Regions from separate parts of the Mesorhizobium sp. NZP2077 genome, predicted to be linked through region 3. Evidence: predicted binding sites of a transcription regulator. Region 3 holds the regulator's gene; each other region holds the start of a gene.

Region 1 (5,991 bases), 330 kb from region 3:
GAAAACTCGCCGCATGACCAGGAAACTGTCGGAGATGCCGCTGGTTCATCCGACGGCGGAGGTACACAATTCTACACTCGGCCGATGGACCGAAATCGCCGACCGCAGCCGGGTTTCGGAAAGCGAACTCGGCGACTATTCCTACATGATGCAGGACTGCGCCGTCTGGTGCGCGACGATCGGCAAGTTCGCCAACATCGCGGCAAGCGTACGCCTCAACGCCACCAATCACCCGACCTGGCGGCCGACGCTGCACCACTTCACCTACCGCGCTTCAGACTATTGGGACGACGCCGAGCACGAGAGCGAATTTTTCGCTGAGCGGCGCGCCAAGCGCGTCACCATCGGCCACGACACCTGGCTTGGCCATGGCTCGACCGTGCTGCCCGGCGTCACCGTCGGCGATGGCGCGGCTGTCGGCGCCGGCGCCGTGGTCTCCAAGGATGTCGCGCCCTACACCATCGTCGCCGGCGTGCCGGCAAAACCGATCCGCGAACGCTTCGATCGCCGCACCGCCGAACGTTACCAGGCGCTTGCCTGGTGGGACTGGGACCACGCCAGGCTGCGCGCATCGCTAGACGATTTTCGCGAGCTTTCGGCGGAGGCTTTCCTGGAGAAATACGAGGGATAGTTCCTCTCATCATCGTCATGGGAGAGCCTGTTCATATCCCTGACACATGACTCGGACAGGACGCCATCTTTCCCAGGAGGCTCTATGCTCGACACTATCAAACCCTCGCTCGCCGGATTCTTCGCCGGCTCCAATCCGACCCCACCGGTGCATCTTGGCACGCGCTACGACACGTCAGGCAATTTCCTGACCGAGCCCGGCAACACCGTCGTCAGCCATCTCGTCAGCGGTTCGCCGTCCGAGGCCGTGGTGCTTGCGGTGCGCGAGAAGATGCTGGCGATGCCTGACGCCGACCGGCTCGCCTTCACGCCCGTTTCCAGCCTGCATATGACGCTATTCCAGGGTATCATCGAACATCGCCGCCGCTTGCCCTACTGGCCGCAGGACGTGCCGCTCGACACCAGCATCGACGCCATGACTCGGCTCTATCTGGAACGGCTGAAGGGTTTCGAGGGCTTCGGCCCGTTCAACATCAAGGTCGTTGAAGTCGTGCCGACGGGGCTCACCGTTGCCGGCGCCACCGACGAGGACGTGCGCATCATGCGGGAATGGCGCGATGCCCTGGAGGTGCCGTTCGGCTACCGGCATCCAGACCACGACAGTTACACCTTCCACATCACTTTTGCTTATCAGATTCAACGCCTTGCCGACGACAGGGCGGCGGCCTGGCAGGGCCTGTTCGATGACGGCCTCGCGCTTTTCGCCAGCCATGCCCCGGTGATTGAAATCAAGGCGCCGGCCTTCTGCAGCTTCACGGACATGAAGCATTTCGAGGAATTGCTGGTGCTCGGCTGATCGCCCCTAGAATCGGCGCCTGACATTGCACCTGTGGGCAGTAACAAAACTGACATCAATCCGACACCTCAGGTTCATGGCGCTGCGCTAGCGAAAGTCTTAACAGACCTTCAACGCGACTGGACTGGAAGTTACCATGTCAGCCACGCTCGAAATCCGCGGCGTCACCCGACGATTTGGCAAGAACACTGCCGTCAGCGATATCAACATCTCGATCCCGCAGGGTCAGATGGTCGGCATTATCGGCCGTTCGGGTGCTGGCAAATCGACTCTTCTTCGTATGATCAATCGTCTCAGCGATCCCAGCCAGGGGTCGATTTTTTTTGACGGCGTCGATGTCTCCAAGCTGGGCGGTTCGTCGCTCCGGCGCTGGCAGCGCGACTGCGCGATGATCTTCCAGCAGTTCAACCTGGTGCCGCGCCTCGACGTGCTGACCAACGTGCTGCTCGGCAAGCTGAACCACCGTTCGACCATCTCGAACCTTCTCGGCATGTTTTCCCGCGCCGAGTGCGCCGAGGCAGTCGCCGCGCTCGAGCGGCTCGATATCGCCCGCACCGCGCTCCAGCCCGCCGGCACCCTTTCGGGTGGCCAGCAGCAGCGCGTTGCCATTGCCCGCGCCATGATGCAGCAGCCCCAGGTGATCCTCGCCGACGAGCCGATCGCCTCGCTCGACCCGCTCAACGCCAAGGTGGTGATGGATTCGCTGCAAGACATCAATCTGCGCGAAGGCATAACCGTCGTCACCAATCTGCACACGCTGGACACGGCTCGCGCCTATTGCAGCCGCATCATCGGCATGGCGGCCGGCAAGGTCGTCTTCGACGGCCCGCCGGAAGAACTCAACCGCGAGGCTGTGCGCATGGTCTATGGCGCCGACAGCAATGGCAGCGAAATCTCCGAGGCCATCACCTCCACCACCATCGCCTACAAGCAAAAGATTGAAGCATCCGCCGGACCGCTCGAACCCGCATTCCCGGGATACTGAGAGCGCCTGGATCGCCGGCCCGCGTCAAGGGCGTCTGTCAAAATTCGAACGCAACCGGCGCGAGGCCGGGACCAACAGGAGAGAGACAATGTTCAGGAAGATGGTTTTTGGCGCCGTTTCGGTGCTTGCCATGGCAACCAGCATGGCCCACGCCGCCGACATGAAGGAATTCCGCGTCGGCATCCTTGGCGGCGAGAACGAAACCGACCGGCTGCGCAACTACCAGTGCCTCGCCGACCACCTTAAGACCGAATTCGGCTTCGAGAAGGTCTCGCTGTTCCCCGCCGCCGACTATGACGGCGTCATCCAGGGCCTGCTCGGCGGCACGCTCGACTTCGCCGAACTCGGCGCCTCCGGCTATGCCAGCGTCTACATCAAGGACCCGAAGGCGGTCACCCCGATCCTCACTACCCAGCAGACCGATGGCGCCACCGGCTATTACTCGATCGGACTGGCGCTGAAGACCTCCGGCATCACCGACATCAAGTCGGCCAAGGGCAAGAAGCTTGGCTATGCCGATCCGGATTCGACCTCCGGCTATCTGATCCCGTTGACGCAGATTCCGAAGACCACCGGCGCCTCGAACGAAGCCTTCTTCGCTTCGACGCAGTTCAACGGCGGCCACGAGAACAACGTTCTGGCCGTGCGTGACGGCAAGGTCGATGTCGCGGTCGACGATTCCTCGGGCATCGGCGACTTCAAGAACGGCTACACCTCCGGCACCTTCCACAAGGAAGTCGCCAAGGGCGCCGTCGACCCCAACGACTTCGTCGAAGTCTGGCGCTCCGGCCTGATCCCGAACGGCCCGCTGGTCGTGCGCACTGCGCTTGGCGACGAGATGACCGCCAAGCTGACCGCCTTCTTCGCCGACCTGCCGAAGAAGGACAAGGCCTGCTTCGAAGGCGTCGAGGGCGGCGATTTCACCGGCTACGTTCCGGTGAAGCCGGACTTCTACAGCGTCATCGTCGAAGCCCGTAAGGCAGCCATCGGCGGCTAACGGCGAAATCGGGAAGGGCGGTGCTCAAAGCGCCGCCCTTTTTGCGTCTCCGATCATGACCCTTTCCGTGACAGCCCCCTCCGGCGGCACCCATCAGATGGCCGATGCCTGGCGACGCCAGACGTCGTTACGCCGACTCTACACGGTGCTCGGCGTCGGCCTGCTGCTTGCCGCGATGCTCTCCAGCATGTGGTTCGCCGACGAAGCCAATGCCGGGCACTTCTTCGACCGTCTGCCGCACATTCTGGATTTCCTGAGCTGGCTGATCCCCAAGGATTGGAACGACGTCTGGCGGGCGCTGTTCGACATCGCCTCGCCGCACGATACCGGCACCCAGGAATTCAACTTTCCGCTCGGCCGCGTCTATGTCTGGGGCGATTTCTACATCCCTGAATATTTCGAGCTGATGCTGACCACGGTGAACGTGGCGCTGGTCTCGACTTTCATCGGCTTTGCCTTCGCGGTGCCCTTCTCCTTCATCGCCGCGCGCAATCTGACGCCGCATCCGGCGCTGCGGCTCATCGTCAAGCGTTTCATGGAATTGCTGCGCGCCTTCCCCGAAATCGTCATTGCCGGTCTGTTTGCGGCCATCGTCTCGACCGGCCCCATCGCCGCCATCATCGCCATCGGCCTGCACTCGATCGGTGCGTTGGGCAAGCTGTTCTACGAGATCAACGAAAACATCGACATGCGTGCCGAGGAAGGCCTGAGGGCGGTCGGCGCCAACTGGTTCGAGCGAGTGCGCTTCGCCGACCTGCCGCAGGTGCTGCCCAATTTCATGTCCTACACGCTGCTGCGCGTCGAGATCAACGTACGCGCTTCGACCATCATCGGCGCGGTCGGCGGCGGCGGCATCGGCGAGGAGCTGAAGCTTTCGATCTCGCGCGGCTTCGGCGCCAAGACGCTGGCGCTGGTGCTGCTGCTGTTCACCACCATCGTCCTCATCGACCAGTTCTCCGCCTGGCTGCGCCGCAAGCTGGTCGGCGAGCAGGCCTTCCTGATGGGTGCGTGATCATGGCGACGATGACATCAGACGAAATTCAGTCGATCGAGGACCGCTACCCGCACGTCTTCCAGCGTCCTTTGTACAAGCGCTTTGGTCCGTTGCTCCTGTTCGTCGGCACCTTCCTCTATCTCGTCTATGCCCTGTGGTTCTTCAGCCTGCCGCAAGTGCTGCGAGAATCGCACTGGGAGCGCCTGCCGCTCTTCCTGTCGCAATGGATCAGCTATGACCTGCAGCCGGAATTCCGGCTCGACCAGCCGGAGATCACACCCAAATATCCGCGCTTCTCGGCGCTGGGCGATAACCCGAATCCGGACTGGGTCATCAAGAACGCGAACGGCACCTTTACCGTCTTGATCGACGGGCCGGCGAAATCCGTCACTTTCGACAAGACGCAGGCGACGATCATGGCCAACGGCCAGACTGTGCCGGTGTCGCTGACCAGCGACAAGCCCGTGGTCTCGGGCGCCGTGCCCGACTGGGTTACCGCGCATGACGACGAGGTGGTTGCCAAGATGGGCTTTGCCGGCGAGGTGCGGGTCAGCGTCGACCGCGTCAAGGTTCGCAAGCGCTTCCTTGGCTGGGCAAATTTCGTCTTCGACACGCGCTCGCCCTTCTTCGGCAAGTCGGCAAGCGAAGTGATCTCGCTGATCGTATCCGGTCCTGAATTGAAGCCCGGCACCTCGAACCTCGCATTGGCCGGCGACAACATCTGGAACAACGCCCAGTGGCAACACGGCGACGTCTGGACGAAGCTGTTGCAGACCATCGTCATGGCATTCCTGGGCACGCTGCTCGGCGGCATCGTCGCCTTCCCCTTGGCCTTCTTCGCCGCCCGCAATATCACGCCGAGCGGGTTGCTGAGCCAGGTGCTCAAGCGCTTTTTCGATTTCATGCGCTCGGTCGACATGCTGATCTGGGCGCTGTTCTTCACCCGCGCCTTCGGCCCCGGCCCGTTGGCCGGCAGTGCCGCGATCTTCTTCACCGAAATAGGCACGTTGGGCAAAACCTATTCGGAAAGTCTCGAGAATATCGACGACAAGCCGCGCGAGGGCATCAAGTCGACCGGTGCCAACGGTCTTCTGGTGCAGCGCTATGGCGTGATGCCGGAAGTGATTCCCATCTTCATCAGCCAGACGCTCTATCAGTGGGAATCCAACACGCGCGGCGCCACCATCATCGGCGCCGTCGGCGCCGGCGGCATCGGCCTGAAGCTGTGGGAAGCGATGCGCACCAATTCCAACTGGGCCAACGTCTTCTACATGGTGCTGCTGACGCTGTTCGTCGTCTTCATCTTCGACAACATCTCGCACTTCCTGCGCCGCCGGCTGAGCCGCACCATCCACGACTACAATCGGATCCAGGCCGAGCAGGGGTGATCGGCTTAGCGCCAGCGGCCACCCCTCGCGTCTTCGTCATCCACGGGCGAAGCAAGGAGCGAAGCGACGCGGCGCAGACCCGAGGATGACGAAGGGAAGGCCTACGCGGCAGCCTTCCACCCATTCCTAATATGCCTATAGCCGTCCCGATAAACCGCTTCCGGCGTTTCCGAAAAATCGCGCCACACCTTGGTCGCCGCC
Region 2 (5,991 bases), 3.6 Mb from region 3:
CGCCGGGTTGCTGATCCTCATCGGCTTCCAGACCCGGATCGTCGCGCTGCTCTTGGCGGCCTTCTGCGTCGTTGCCGGCTTCATCGGCCATTACGGCCAGGGCGCCGGCGATGCGATGCTTGCCTTCCTGCACCAGCAGATGCTGATGAAGGACATTGCGATATCAGGCGGTTTCCTGGCGCTGGCGATGGCTGGTGCCGGAGCCTGGTCGGCCGACGGACGCGGTTTCGGCATCGGTGCGGACGCGACCTGAGCCCCCGCCTACCAGAATACGCTATTTCACCGAAACGCTCGGGCCTCCCTCGACCGCCAGAACCAGCCGGCGGTTGGTGATCCGCGCCAGCTGCGCCAGGCGGCCGGCCGGCCGCTCGCCGTAGAGGTCGGAGAGCGACGCCGGCAGTACCAGTGCCAGCACGCCATTGGCGCGCTGTTCCCATTTCAGCCTCGGCATGATGCCCGGCATCGAGGCCGTCAGCAGATAGACCACACGCATCATCGCCGCCAGAACGCGGGCCCGCTCAAGGTAGCGCGGGGTCGCCAGCGCTTTGATTTCGGGTGCGATGGATTCGTTGAAGATGCCGTCGTGACGATAGGCGCTGGCCAATGCCAGGAAAGCACGGCCGGGATGGTCGACGCCGTAGAAAGAGGCATGGGCAATGATGTTGAGCGACTGCCTGCCGCGGTATTCGGGATGCGCGCGCCAGCCGATATCGGCCAGCAATGCGGCGGCGTGGCGGTAGCGCGCCTCGTCCTCGGTCTCGTCGATGCCGAAGGCGGCGAAGGACTTGGCCGTCCAGTCCACCAGCTCATGCGCATGGGTGACGGAGCGCGAGCGCAACCTAGCGAGTTCCTCGGACGCCGAGATCAACGGATCGGCCTTCTGCTCGGCCTCGTCGAGCAGCGAATAGAGAAACCCTTCTCGCACACCGAGCGCCGAGACGATGATCTTCGACGGCTGCATCGCCGCCATGATCTCCTGCAACACGATGGCGCCATAGGGCAGCAGCGAGCGACGATTCTTCGAAACGCCCTCGATACCCTTGACCTTCTCTATCTCGGCTCTGGCCACCTGCTTGAGAAAATTCGCCGCACTGTCGACCGACATCTCGTAATGGTGCATGACGCCGAGCGGGTAGTTGTTCATCTCCATATGCAGACGGGCGAGGTTTCGCCAGGTACCGCCGATGGCATAGAAGGGCCGGCCCTGCCCGCCTTTCAAAAGCTTGGCACGCGCCAGCTCGTCACGCGCGATCTTCTGCGCCTGGGTGAGCGAATTCTTCGCCATATCCTGCAGGCGCAGGCCACCGAGCGGCAGCGTTATGCCGTCGCCGATCGCCTCGCCATTGACGTCGACCAGTTCGAGGCTGCCGCCACCCAGATCGCCGGCAATGCCATTGGCCGGATGGAAGCCGGAAATGACACCAAGGGCCGAATAATAAGCCTCCTGACGCCCGCTGATCACCCGGATTTCGGTTTTCAGCACCTCTTCGGCGCGGTGGATGAAATCGGGACCGTTGATCGCCTCACGCGCCGCGGCGGTGGCCAGAACATACATATGCTCGGAGCCCGCCTGGTCGGACAGCGCACGAAAGCGACCGAACTCTTCCATCGAGCGCGTCACCGCCTCGGGGTCGAGTTTGCCGGTCGAAACGATGCCGCGGCCAAGACCAGCGAGCATCTTTTCGTTGAACAGCATGGTCGGCGAGCGCGCCAGCCCTTCATAGACAACGAGGCGGATCGAATTCGACCCGATGTCGATGATGGACAGCGGTCGGCGGTCCTGCAGCCGGCCCTGGGAATCAGACAGCATCAGGTGGTCGCTGCAGTGTTCTTCTTGCGGCGCTTGAACTGCGCAATGCGCTTGGGCGCATGCGACTTCAGCGCGTCACCCCGTCCCGACAGGCTCGGATTGGTCATGAAATATTCCTGCGCGTTGAACGGTTCCTCGCCCTCCTCCAGCACCACGCGCCGGGAGGTTCCATCTGCCAATACGTCGAAACTTTGCTGATTGTCCATGATGTTGCCCAGCATGATCTGGCCCAGGATCTGTTCATGCACAGTTGGATTGGTGATCGGCACCATGGTCTCGACGCGCCGGTCGAGATTGCGCGGCATCAAGTCGGCTGAGGAGATGTAGACGATCGCTTCATCCGAGGGCAGGCCGTGGCCGTTGCCGAAACAATAGATGCGGCTGTGTTCGAGGAAGCGGCCGACGATCGACTTGACCCGGATGTTTTCCGACAGGCCCGGCACCTGCGGCCGCAGGCAGCAGATACCGCGCACCACGAGGTCGATTTCCACCCCGACGCGGCTGGCATCGTAAAGCGCGTCGATGATGATCGGGTCGACAAGCGCGTTCATCTTCATCCAGATACGGGCCGGCCTTCCTTCCAGTGCATGGGCGACTTCGTCGGAAATGTGCTTGAGGATGCGGCTTCTCAGCGTGAATGGCGAGATCGCGATCCGCATTTCATCGGTCGGCTCGGCATAGCCGGTGATGAAGTTGAACAGCTGGGCGACGTCGCGGGCGATCGTCGGATCGGTGGTGAAAAAGGACAGGTCGGTATAGATGCGCGCGGTGACCGGGTGGTAGTTGCCGGTGCCGAGATGCACGTAGTTGCGCAGCTTGCCGTCTTCACGCCGCACCACAAGCGACATTTTCGCGTGGGTCTTGAGTTCGAGGAAGCCGAACACGACCTGCACGCCGGCGCGCTCGAGATCGCGCGCCCAGCGGATGTTGGCTTCCTCGTCGAAGCGGGCCTTGAGCTCGACAAGCGCGGTGACCGACTTGCCGGCCTCGGCCGCGTCGACCAACGCGCGCACGATCGGGCTGTCGTTGGAGGTGCGGTAAAGCGTCTGCTTGATCGCCACCACTTCGGGGTCGGCCATCGCCTGCCGCAGGAACTGCACCACGACATCGAAGGATTCATAGGGGTGGTGGACGACGATGTCCTTCTCGCGAATGGCGGCGAAACAGTCGCCGCCATGCTCGCGGATGCGCTCGGGAAAGCGCGGATTGTAGGGCGTGAACTTCAAATCATCGCGAGGGATGGAGACGATTTCGGAGATCTGGCTGAGCGCCAGCGGACCGGTGAGCACGCTGATTCGGCTCGACGACACGCCAAGCTCGCCAGCCACGAAGTCGCGCAATTCGCCTGGCATCAGCTTGTCGAATTCGATGCGGATCACTGAGCCGCGGCGGCGGCGCTTCAGCGCCGTCTCGAACAGGCGCACGAGATCTTCCGACTCCTCCTCGACCTCGATATCGCTGTCTCGAATGATGCGGAACGTGCCGGAACCCTTGACCTCATAGCCCGGAAACAGCTTGCCGATATAGAGACCGACCGCCTCTTCCAGAGGAATGAAGCGGACATGGTGCTTGCGATCAGGCAAACGGATGAAGCGCTTCAGCGCCACCGGCAGGCGCAAGAGCGCGCTCATCTCCTCGCCATTCTTTCGATGGCGAAGCTGCAGCGCCATCGAGAAGCCGAGATTGGGTATGAACGGGAACGGATGCGCCGGGTCGATCGACAGCGGGGTGAGCACCGGAAACACCTGTTCCTGGAAATGATCTTCCAGCCAGACCTTCTCGTCCTTGGTCAGGGCATCGCGGGTGATGGTTTCGATGCCTTCCTTGTTGAGCAGCACGACGAGCGCCGAAAGGCTCTTCTGCTGGTCTTCCTGCAGCCGTTCAACCTCGCGCAGCAATTGTTCGAGCTGCTGCTCGGGCGTGCGGCCATCGGGGCTTTTCAGCGTGATTCCTTCGCGCACCTGGCCAGCGAGGCCGGCGACACGCACCATGAAGAACTCGTCGAGATTGGCTGCCGAGATCGACAGGAAGCGGACACGTTCCAGCAGCGGATGATGGGTGTTCAGCGATTCCTCGAGCACGCGGCGATTGAATTGCAGCCAGGAAAACTCGCGGTTGACGAAGCGATCGGGGTTGCCGCCCTCCGAACTGGCCACCTCGACATTGACGAATTCGCTCTGCACCGGCTTCAGTTCGTTCATGGTTCCTGCCCGCAACCGTTCCTTTTGGAGCGTCGCCAGATGGCGATGGACGCTCTAACATGTTTTTGTGACGCGTGATCGGTCGCGGAATCGCTTGGCGTCCGCAGTCACACGCTTAACCGGCTCAACTTATCCTCTGACAGGCTTTTGCGACAGTTTCATTTCATCGATCTTGCAAAGAGACCTGTTATGATCCAGATGCATGCGAGACTGCGTTAAGGAGACGACGATGGCAGGCGGTTCCATTCCCCATTTCCAGAACGATGCGGGCCATCCGGCGATCGACATCGGTGTCAGGGAATTCATGTGCACGGGCGCCAACCCGCCTTTCGACCACCCGCATGTGTTTCTCGACATGGGCGACGACAATGAGAAAGTCTGCCCCTATTGCTCGACGCTCTATCGCTATTCGCCGAAGCTGAAGGCGTCGGAAACGCTGCCGGTCGGCTGCCTCTACGTCGACCAGGCCGCCTGATTCTTTCGCGACAGAGCTGATGGACGACACGCGCTCCCGGCAAGTCGTCATCGCCGGAGCGGGCGTCGCCGGGCTGACGGCGGCCATCGCCTTTGCCGAACGCGGCTATTGCGTGCAGGTTTTCGAACAAGCACAGCGCCTCGAAGCCGTGGGTGCCGGCCTCCAGCTCTCCCCCAACGCAACACGCATCCTGCGCCAACTCGGCGTGCTCGACCGGCTGTTGCCGGCGGCGGTTCAGCCGGAGGCCGTGGTGCTGAAGGACGCAAGGACGTTGCGCGAATTGGCGCGGGTGCCGCTGGGGCAAGCTGGCGAAACGCGCTGGGGCGCTCCCTATCTCGTCGCGCACCGGGCGGACCTGCAGAGCGCGCTGATGGCGCGTGTTGCCGAGATGCCTGATATTCGTCTCACTCTCGGAGGGCGCGTCGAGAAAATTGCTACTGGCAGCCATGGTGTCACGGCGACTGTCGAGATCGGCGGCAAGACGGCAGAGGAACAAGGCTCGTTGCTGGTCGGTGCCGATGGCGTCTGGTCGTTGGTGCGCGCGCTTGTCGATTCAAACAGGATGGCATCGCCAAGAAGCCGCTTTTCGGGAGAGTTGGCCTGGCGCGCCACCGTCGCAGCCGATAGCGGCGCTGGGCAAGCCTTTGCCGCGATCGGTGCGGTCGATTGCGTCACGACTTTTCTCCATCCGGGTTTCCACATGGTCGCCTATCCCGTCAGCAAGGGCGACGCCTTCAACGTCGTCGCCTTCACAAAAGGTGAGCGCGTCGCCGAGGGCTGGTCCGGCCGTGCCGATCCAAGCATCCTCGCCGCCGCCATGCGCGGCACCGCGTCAAGCCTTGCAAAGCTGGTGGAACGGGCCGGTCCATGGCTGACGTGGCCACTCCATACCGTTGAGCAGAAGCAGCCCTGGACAACGCCAGCCGGCATCGCACTGATCGGCGATGCCGCGCATGCGATGACGCCGTTCGCGGCGCAGGGGGCAGCGATGGCGATCGAGGATGCAGCGACGCTTGCCAATGTCATAGCCGACTTCCCTGGCTGTCCAGTGGAAAGTCTTCGGATGTGGGAGAACCTGCGACGGCCGCGTGTGGCGAGAGTGGCTCGCCGCGGTGCCATCAACCGCCTTGCCTGGCATGCTGCCGGCCCCATCGCTATGGCCCGCAATCTTATCCTGGCGACACGGCCTGGAGAAAGGCTCGCGGCCGATCTCGACTGGCTTTATGGCTGGGAGGAACGGGAGGTTGTGAGGCGCTGATCGTCCTGGAGCTGCGGGCAGCCGGTCCCTTCTCTCCTGCTGCAAAGCTCTCGAAGATGCGTCACGAGAACAAAGCACCCGGCGTCATATTCCAATAGATGTGGTGATAGCGGGCGAAGAAAAGCAGTGCAGCAGCAACGGAGCACGCCATCGCGGCAGCCAAAGTTACCGCCACAGCCACGAAAACATTCGCTCTCAATGCATACTTCGATACCAGGACGAGTTGGACCGCGATTGCGATCGACGA
Region 3 (5,991 bases):
GAAAGTCGACGCTGCTGCGCGTCTTCAACCGCATCTATGAGCTCTATCCAAAGCAGACCGCCGAGGGCCAGGTCCTGCTCGACGGCCAGAACGTCCTCGACCGCTCGCAGGATCTCAACCTGCTGCGCACCAAGATCGGCATGGTGTTCCAGAAGCCGACGCCGTTCCCGATGTCGATCTATGAGAACATCGCTTTCGGCGTCAGGCTCTATGAGAAGATCAGCAAGGCCGAGATGGACGGCCGCGTCGAGCAGGCGCTGAAGCGCGCAGCCCTATGGAACGAGGTCAAGGACAAGCTCAATGCCAGCGGCCTCAGCCTGTCAGGCGGCCAGCAGCAGCGGCTGTGCATCGCCCGCACCGTGGCGGTGAAGCCGGAAGTCATCCTGCTCGACGAGCCGGCCTCGGCGCTTGACCCGCTGTCGACCGCCAAGATCGAGGAGCTGATCGACGAGCTGCAGGCCGACTACACGATCGTCATCGTCACCCACAACATGCAGCAGGCGGCGCGCGTCTCGAAGCAGACCGCCTTCATGTATCTGGGAGAACTGGTCGAGTTCGACAAAACCGAGAAGATCTTCACGTCGCCTCGCGAGAAGCGCACGCAAGATTACATCACCGGCCGCTTCGGCTGATCGCACGCATACGAGGACCAGGATCATGGCCGAACACACAGTCGCAGCCTTCGACGAGGATCTCGGACAGATCAGCAAGCTGATCAGCGACATGGGCGATCTCGCCGGCTCGATGGTCGGCGGGGCCACCAAGGCGCTGCTGAATTCCGACAACGCGCTGGCACAGCGTGTGGTCTCCGACGACGCCATCATGGACGCGCGCCAGCGCGAACTCGACGACCGCGCCATCACGCTGATCGCCAAGCGCCAGCCGATGGCCGACGATCTGCGCCATGTCGTCGGCTCGATCCGCATGGCCGGCGATCTCGAGCGCATCGGCGACCTTGCCAAGAACATCGCCAAGCGCGTCGGCACCGTCGGCCTCGCCACTACGCCGCGCGACCTGTCGCATTCCATCGACGCCATGGCGCAGCTGGTGCTGATCCAGGTGCAGGGCGTGATCGAGGAGTACGCGGCCGGCGATGCCGCCGCACTTGCCAAGCTCAGGAATGACGACGAACGCATCGACGTCAAATACACCTCCGTCTTCCGCGAACTGTTGACCTATATGATGGAGGACCCGCGCAACATCACGGCGTGCACGCATCTGTTGTTCTGCGCCAAGAATCTCGAACGCATCGGCGACCACGTGACCAACATCGCCGAAAACGCCTACTATGTCCTGACCGGCACGCAGTTGCCCGCCAACCGTCCAAAACAGGATGAGACGGCGATGTCGGCGCCCGCGGCCTGACGCAAGAGGTAACCAATCGATGATCGCGCCACGCATTATGGTGGTGGAGGATGAGGAGCCGCTGGGGGTGCTGCTCCGTTACAATCTTGAATCCGAAGGCTACCAGGTGGAGGTGGTGCCGCGCGGCGACGAGGCTGAGATCCGCCTGCAGGAGAACGTGCCCGACCTTCTCGTGCTCGACTGGATGGTGCCGGCGGTGTCCGGCATCGAACTCTGTCGGCGGCTGCGGATGCGGCCCGAGACCGAGCGGTTGCCGATCATCATGCTGACCGCGCGGGGCGAAGAAAGCGACCGCGTGCGCGGGCTCTCGACCGGCGCCGACGACTATCTGGTCAAGCCGTTCTCGACGCCGGAATTCATGGCTCGCGTCAAGGCGCTGCTGCGCCGCGCCAAGCCGGAAGTTCTGTCCAGCGTGCTCAAGGTCGGCGACATCGTGCTCGATCGTGAATCGCACCGGGTCTATCGCAAGAAGAGCGAGATCCGGCTCGGGCCGACCGAATTCCGCCTGCTCGAATTCATGATGCGTCATCCCGGCCGCGTGTTCTCGCGCAGCCAGCTGCTCGACAATGTCTGGGGCGAGACGATCTACATCGACGAGCGCACGGTGGACGTGCATGTCGGCCGGCTGCGGAAGGCGGTCAACAATGGCCGCATGCCCGATGTTATCCGCACCATCCGTGGGGCGGGCTACGCGATCCGCGAGGATTGAGCGTGACCTGATTCAGGCTACGTTTTTCTTTACGGCAAGGCCTGATTTCGCCTGCACACCCGGTGCGAAGATCTCTTGGTCGACGAAGGTCAGCGCGCGCATGGCGCAGCCTTCGCGGATGAGGGGAAGTTCGTTCGGTTCGGTGTCGAAGGAAATCGATTTCGAGTGCTGGCCGCCGGCGGTCTGGGCGATGGCCTCGCGCAATGCGGGCTCGATCAGGTCGAAGGCGGCGGCGCTGACGCCGACCATGGCGACGGGTGCTGGATCGATCAGCGCGAACAGGCTGCCGAGGCCGTAGCCCAGTGCCTCGCCCGCCTTGCGATAGGCTTCGCGCTCGGGCCCGTCGCGTTCGCGTGCCGTGGCGGCGAGCGCCCGCATCTGCGCGTCGCTGACGTCGGCCACCGGCTCGGTGTCCTCACTGAGCTGCCTGGCGTTGCGCCAGATGGCGTAGTTGCCGGCATAGGCCTCGACGCAGCCGCGGCGTCCGCAGCGGCAGAGCGCGCCGCCGGGCCGATGGATCATGTGGCCGAACTCGCCGCCTGAGGAATGGGTGCCGGTGAACAACTCGCCCTTCAGCACCAGGCCCATGCCGATGCCGTGCGACAGAAGGATGGCGATGAAGTCGTCGCGGTAGCGCTCGGGATCGCGCCAGCGCAGCGCCACCGCCATCATGTTGCAGTCGTTTTCCATGGTGGCGGGGATGCCGAACTCGGCCTCGAGTATGTCGGCGAAGGCGATGTTGGTCTGCGGCGTGATCGGCGACCAGAGCATCGCCCGGGCCTCGGTGTCGGTGATGCCCTGGATCGCCAGCGCGATGCGGGCGACGCTGCGCACGTCGATATCGGGATCCTCGAGGCGCCGCCGCACGATGGCGACGCATTCGCCGATCAGCGCTTCGCGCGACATGGTCAGTGTGTCCAACCGGCGCTGTTCCTCCGATACCACCTGGCCGGCATAGTCGATGACGGCGACGGAGAGGAAATTCAGCGACAGCACCACGGTCATGACAGCCGCGGCCTCCGGGTTGAGGCCGAGGCCGACCTGCGGCCGGCCGCGTTTGAGCGCGCCGGCCTCGCTCGGCTTGCCTTCGGCCAGGATGCCTTCGCCGATCAGGTCGGAAGAGATAGCCGATATGGTCGAGTGGCTGAGGCCGGTGGTCGCGGCAATCTCGGTGCGCGAGGGTCGACCGGCCCGGCGCACGGCCGCAATCACCATCGCGCGGTTGCGCCGGCGCAGATCGTCGTGGCGGATTCCGACCGACATCTTTCCCATATCCTCCCGGTCGCCGCGGTTCCTCCGGCCCCTCGAACCCTGCCGACGACACGGGTAAATACTGGCAGAAGCGGCCCGTCCTGTCATTTATTTATTCCGAGGCTCGAAAAAAATTCACAAGGGCATCAAAATCGATCAGAATCGTTGTTGACAGCGTTCCGGTGTTGGACCAGTGTTTTTTCGAGGCTCGAAAAAATAGAGCCTTTGTGCCGGCCTTTAGGGCCAGTTTGGTCGCGCCATACGCGGCGCAGGGAGGAATATCATGAAGAGATTCACAGCCGCCATCCTGGCGGGTGTCGCCATGTCGCTGACGCTTGCGTCGGTCGCGCAGGCGAAGGACAAGGTCATCGGCGTTTCGTGGTCCAACTTCCAGGAAGAGCGCTGGAAGACCGACGAAGCCGCCATGAAGAAGGCGATCGAGGCCGCCGGCGACAAGTACATCTCCGCCGATGCGCAGTCCAATCCCGGCAAGCAGCTTACCGATGTCGAAAGCCTGATCTCGCAGGGCGCCAATTCGCTGATCATCCTCGCGCAGGACGCCTCGGCCATCGGTCCGGCCGTGCAGAAGGCGTTGGACGAAGGCATTCCGGTCGTCGGCTATGACCGCCTGATCGAGAACAAGGACGTCTTCTACCTGACCTTCGACAACAAGGAAGTCGGCCGCTTGCAGGCGGCCGCGGTGTTCAAGGCCAAGCCGGAAGGCAACTATGTCTTCATCAAGGGCTCGGGTGCCGATCCGAATGCCGACTTCCTGTTCTCGGGCTCGATGGAAGTGCTCAAGGCGGCCATCGACAGCGGCAAGATCAAGAATGTCGGCGAGGCCTATACGGACGGCTGGCTGCCCGCCAACGCCCAGAAGAACATGGAGCAGTTCCTGACCGCCAACGACAACAAGGTCGACGCCGTGGTTGCGGCCAATGACGGCACCGCTGGCGGCGTCGTCGCGGCGCTGACGGCGCAGGGCTTGGCCGGCACCGTGCCGGTGTCGGGTCAGGACGGCGATCATGCGGCGCTGAACCGCATCGCGCTCGGTACCCAGACCGTGTCGGTTTGGAAGGACGCGCGCGAGCTCGGCAAGAACGCAGCCGAGATCGCCTCGCAACTGGCTGACGGCAAGAAGATGACCGACATCGCCGGCGTCAAGGACTTCACGACGCCCGGCGGCAACACCGTCAAGTCGCTGTTCCTGACCCCGGTCGCCATCACCAAGGACAATCTCAACGTCGTCATCGACGCCGGCTGGATCAAGAAGGACGAAGTCTGCGCGGGCGTCGCCGCCGGCAGCGTCGCCGCCTGCAACTAAACGGCGCAATACCGTTTGATATCAACGCCGCGGCCCAAAAGCCGCGGCGTTTCTCAAGCGGCTTCCCGCTTCAAATGACTGCGGAAAGCAAATAGCATCCATGTTCCGGCATCCGCGCCAGACGGTAAACCGGTGGGAGGATAGCATGACCGACACGACCTCTAATCAACCGGTCGGCAGCACTGCGGCGGATAAGGCGCGTGCATCCGAACTCAGCGCCGTTGGACGGTTTCTCAACGCTACCGAACTCGACACGCGCATGCTCGGCATGGTCGGCGCACTGCTGGTCATCTGGGTCGGCATCCATATCCTGTCGGGCGGGATTTTCCTGACACCGCGCAATCTGTGGAACCTGTCGGTGCAGACCTCGTCGGTCGCGATCATGGCGACCGGCATGGTGCTGGTTATCGTCATGCGCAACATCGACCTCTCGGTCGGATCCGTCGAAGGCGTGATCGGCATGATCATGGGCGTGGCGCAGGCCGAATTCCTCATTCGCGTAATCGGTTTCCAGCTTGGAAATCCGTGGCTTTGGATCATCGCGCTGGCGGCCGGTGTGGTGCTTGGTCTCCTGATCGGCGCATTCCAGGGCTTCATCATCGCCTATATGGAGGTTCCGGCCTTCATCGTGACGCTGGGCGGCCTGCTGGTCTGGCGCGGCATGGCATGGCTGATCACCAGCGGGCGCACGGTCGCGCCGCTCGACACAGCCTTCCAGCTGATGGGTGGCGGACCGCGCGGCTCGATCGGCGCTACCGCCAGTTGGATCGTCGGTGTCGTCGCCTGCGTGGCGGTCGCTTTCATGCTGCTCAACGGCAGGTCGCAACGCAAGCGGTTCAGCTTTCCGCTGCGCCCCGTTTGGGCCGAGACCTTGCTTGGCGTGGTTGCTTGCGCCGCTATCCTTGGCGCCGTCTGGATCGCCAATTCCTATCCATGGCCGATCGGCATCGTGCGCCAGTACGCTCAGCAGAACGGCATTACCATTCCCGAAGGCGGGCTGTTCATCGCGCATGGCGTTGCCATACCGGTGCTGATGGCGGTGGCCGTGGGCATTATCATGACCTTCATCACCAAGCGCACGCGTTTCGGCCGCTATGTCTTTGCCATCGGCGGCAATCCGGAGGCGGCCGAACTTGCCGGCATCAACACGCGCTGGGTGACCATGAAGGTGTTCATGATCATGGGCGTGCTGGCCGCGATCAGCGCGGCGATCTCGTCGGCCCGCCTCAACGCATCGACCAATGCGCTGGGCACGCTGGACGAGCTTCTGGTCATCGCCGCCGCTGTCATCGGCGGCACCTCGCTCGCCGGCGGCGCCGGCACGGTGATGGGCGCCATGCTG

What was found. Region 3 encodes PhoB, which activates phosphate uptake and scavenging genes when phosphate is short. Its sites were predicted from a motif close to TGTCATNNANCTGTCAT; they were not measured.
Region 1: the regulator PhoB is predicted to act here: its motif matches at 1,477-1,493, upstream of phnC (phosphonate ABC transporter ATP-binding protein).
Region 2: the regulator PhoB is predicted to act here: its motif matches at 4,161-4,177, upstream of HGP13_RS25335 (RNA degradosome polyphosphate kinase).

What each region holds. Positions count from the first base shown of each region.
Region 1 is NZ_CP051293.1:1,741,868-1,747,858, reverse strand. Features, by position in the region: gene phnL (phosphonate C-P lyase system protein PhnL) at 1-17, shown strand, start outside; gene HGP13_RS08645 (DapH/DapD/GlmU-related protein) at 14-631, shown strand; gene HGP13_RS08640 (DUF1868 domain-containing protein) at 716-1,426, shown strand; gene phnC (phosphonate ABC transporter ATP-binding protein) at 1,563-2,411, shown strand; gene phnD (phosphonate ABC transporter substrate-binding protein) at 2,500-3,408, shown strand; gene phnE (phosphonate ABC transporter, permease protein PhnE) at 3,464-4,420, shown strand; gene phnE (phosphonate ABC transporter, permease protein PhnE) at 4,423-5,790, shown strand; gene HGP13_RS08615 (sugar phosphate isomerase/epimerase) at 5,892-5,991, opposite strand, start outside.
Region 2 is NZ_CP051293.1:5,050,596-5,056,586, forward strand. Features, by position in the region: gene HGP13_RS25325 (DoxX family protein) at 1-253, shown strand, start outside; gene ppx (exopolyphosphatase) at 275-1,810, opposite strand; gene HGP13_RS25335 (RNA degradosome polyphosphate kinase) at 1,810-4,011, opposite strand; gene HGP13_RS25340 (zinc-finger domain-containing protein) at 4,241-4,486, shown strand; gene HGP13_RS25345 (FAD-dependent monooxygenase) at 4,506-5,744, shown strand; gene HGP13_RS25350 (hypothetical protein) at 5,806-5,991, opposite strand, start outside.
Region 3 is NZ_CP051293.1:1,415,811-1,421,801, forward strand. Features, by position in the region: gene pstB (phosphate ABC transporter ATP-binding protein PstB) at 1-632, shown strand, start outside; gene phoU (phosphate signaling complex protein PhoU) at 658-1,365, shown strand; gene phoB (phosphate regulon transcriptional regulator PhoB) at 1,385-2,074, shown strand; gene HGP13_RS06970 (ROK family protein) at 2,087-3,337, opposite strand; gene xylF (D-xylose ABC transporter substrate-binding protein) at 3,609-4,649, shown strand; gene HGP13_RS06980 (sugar ABC transporter permease) at 4,795-5,991, shown strand, end outside.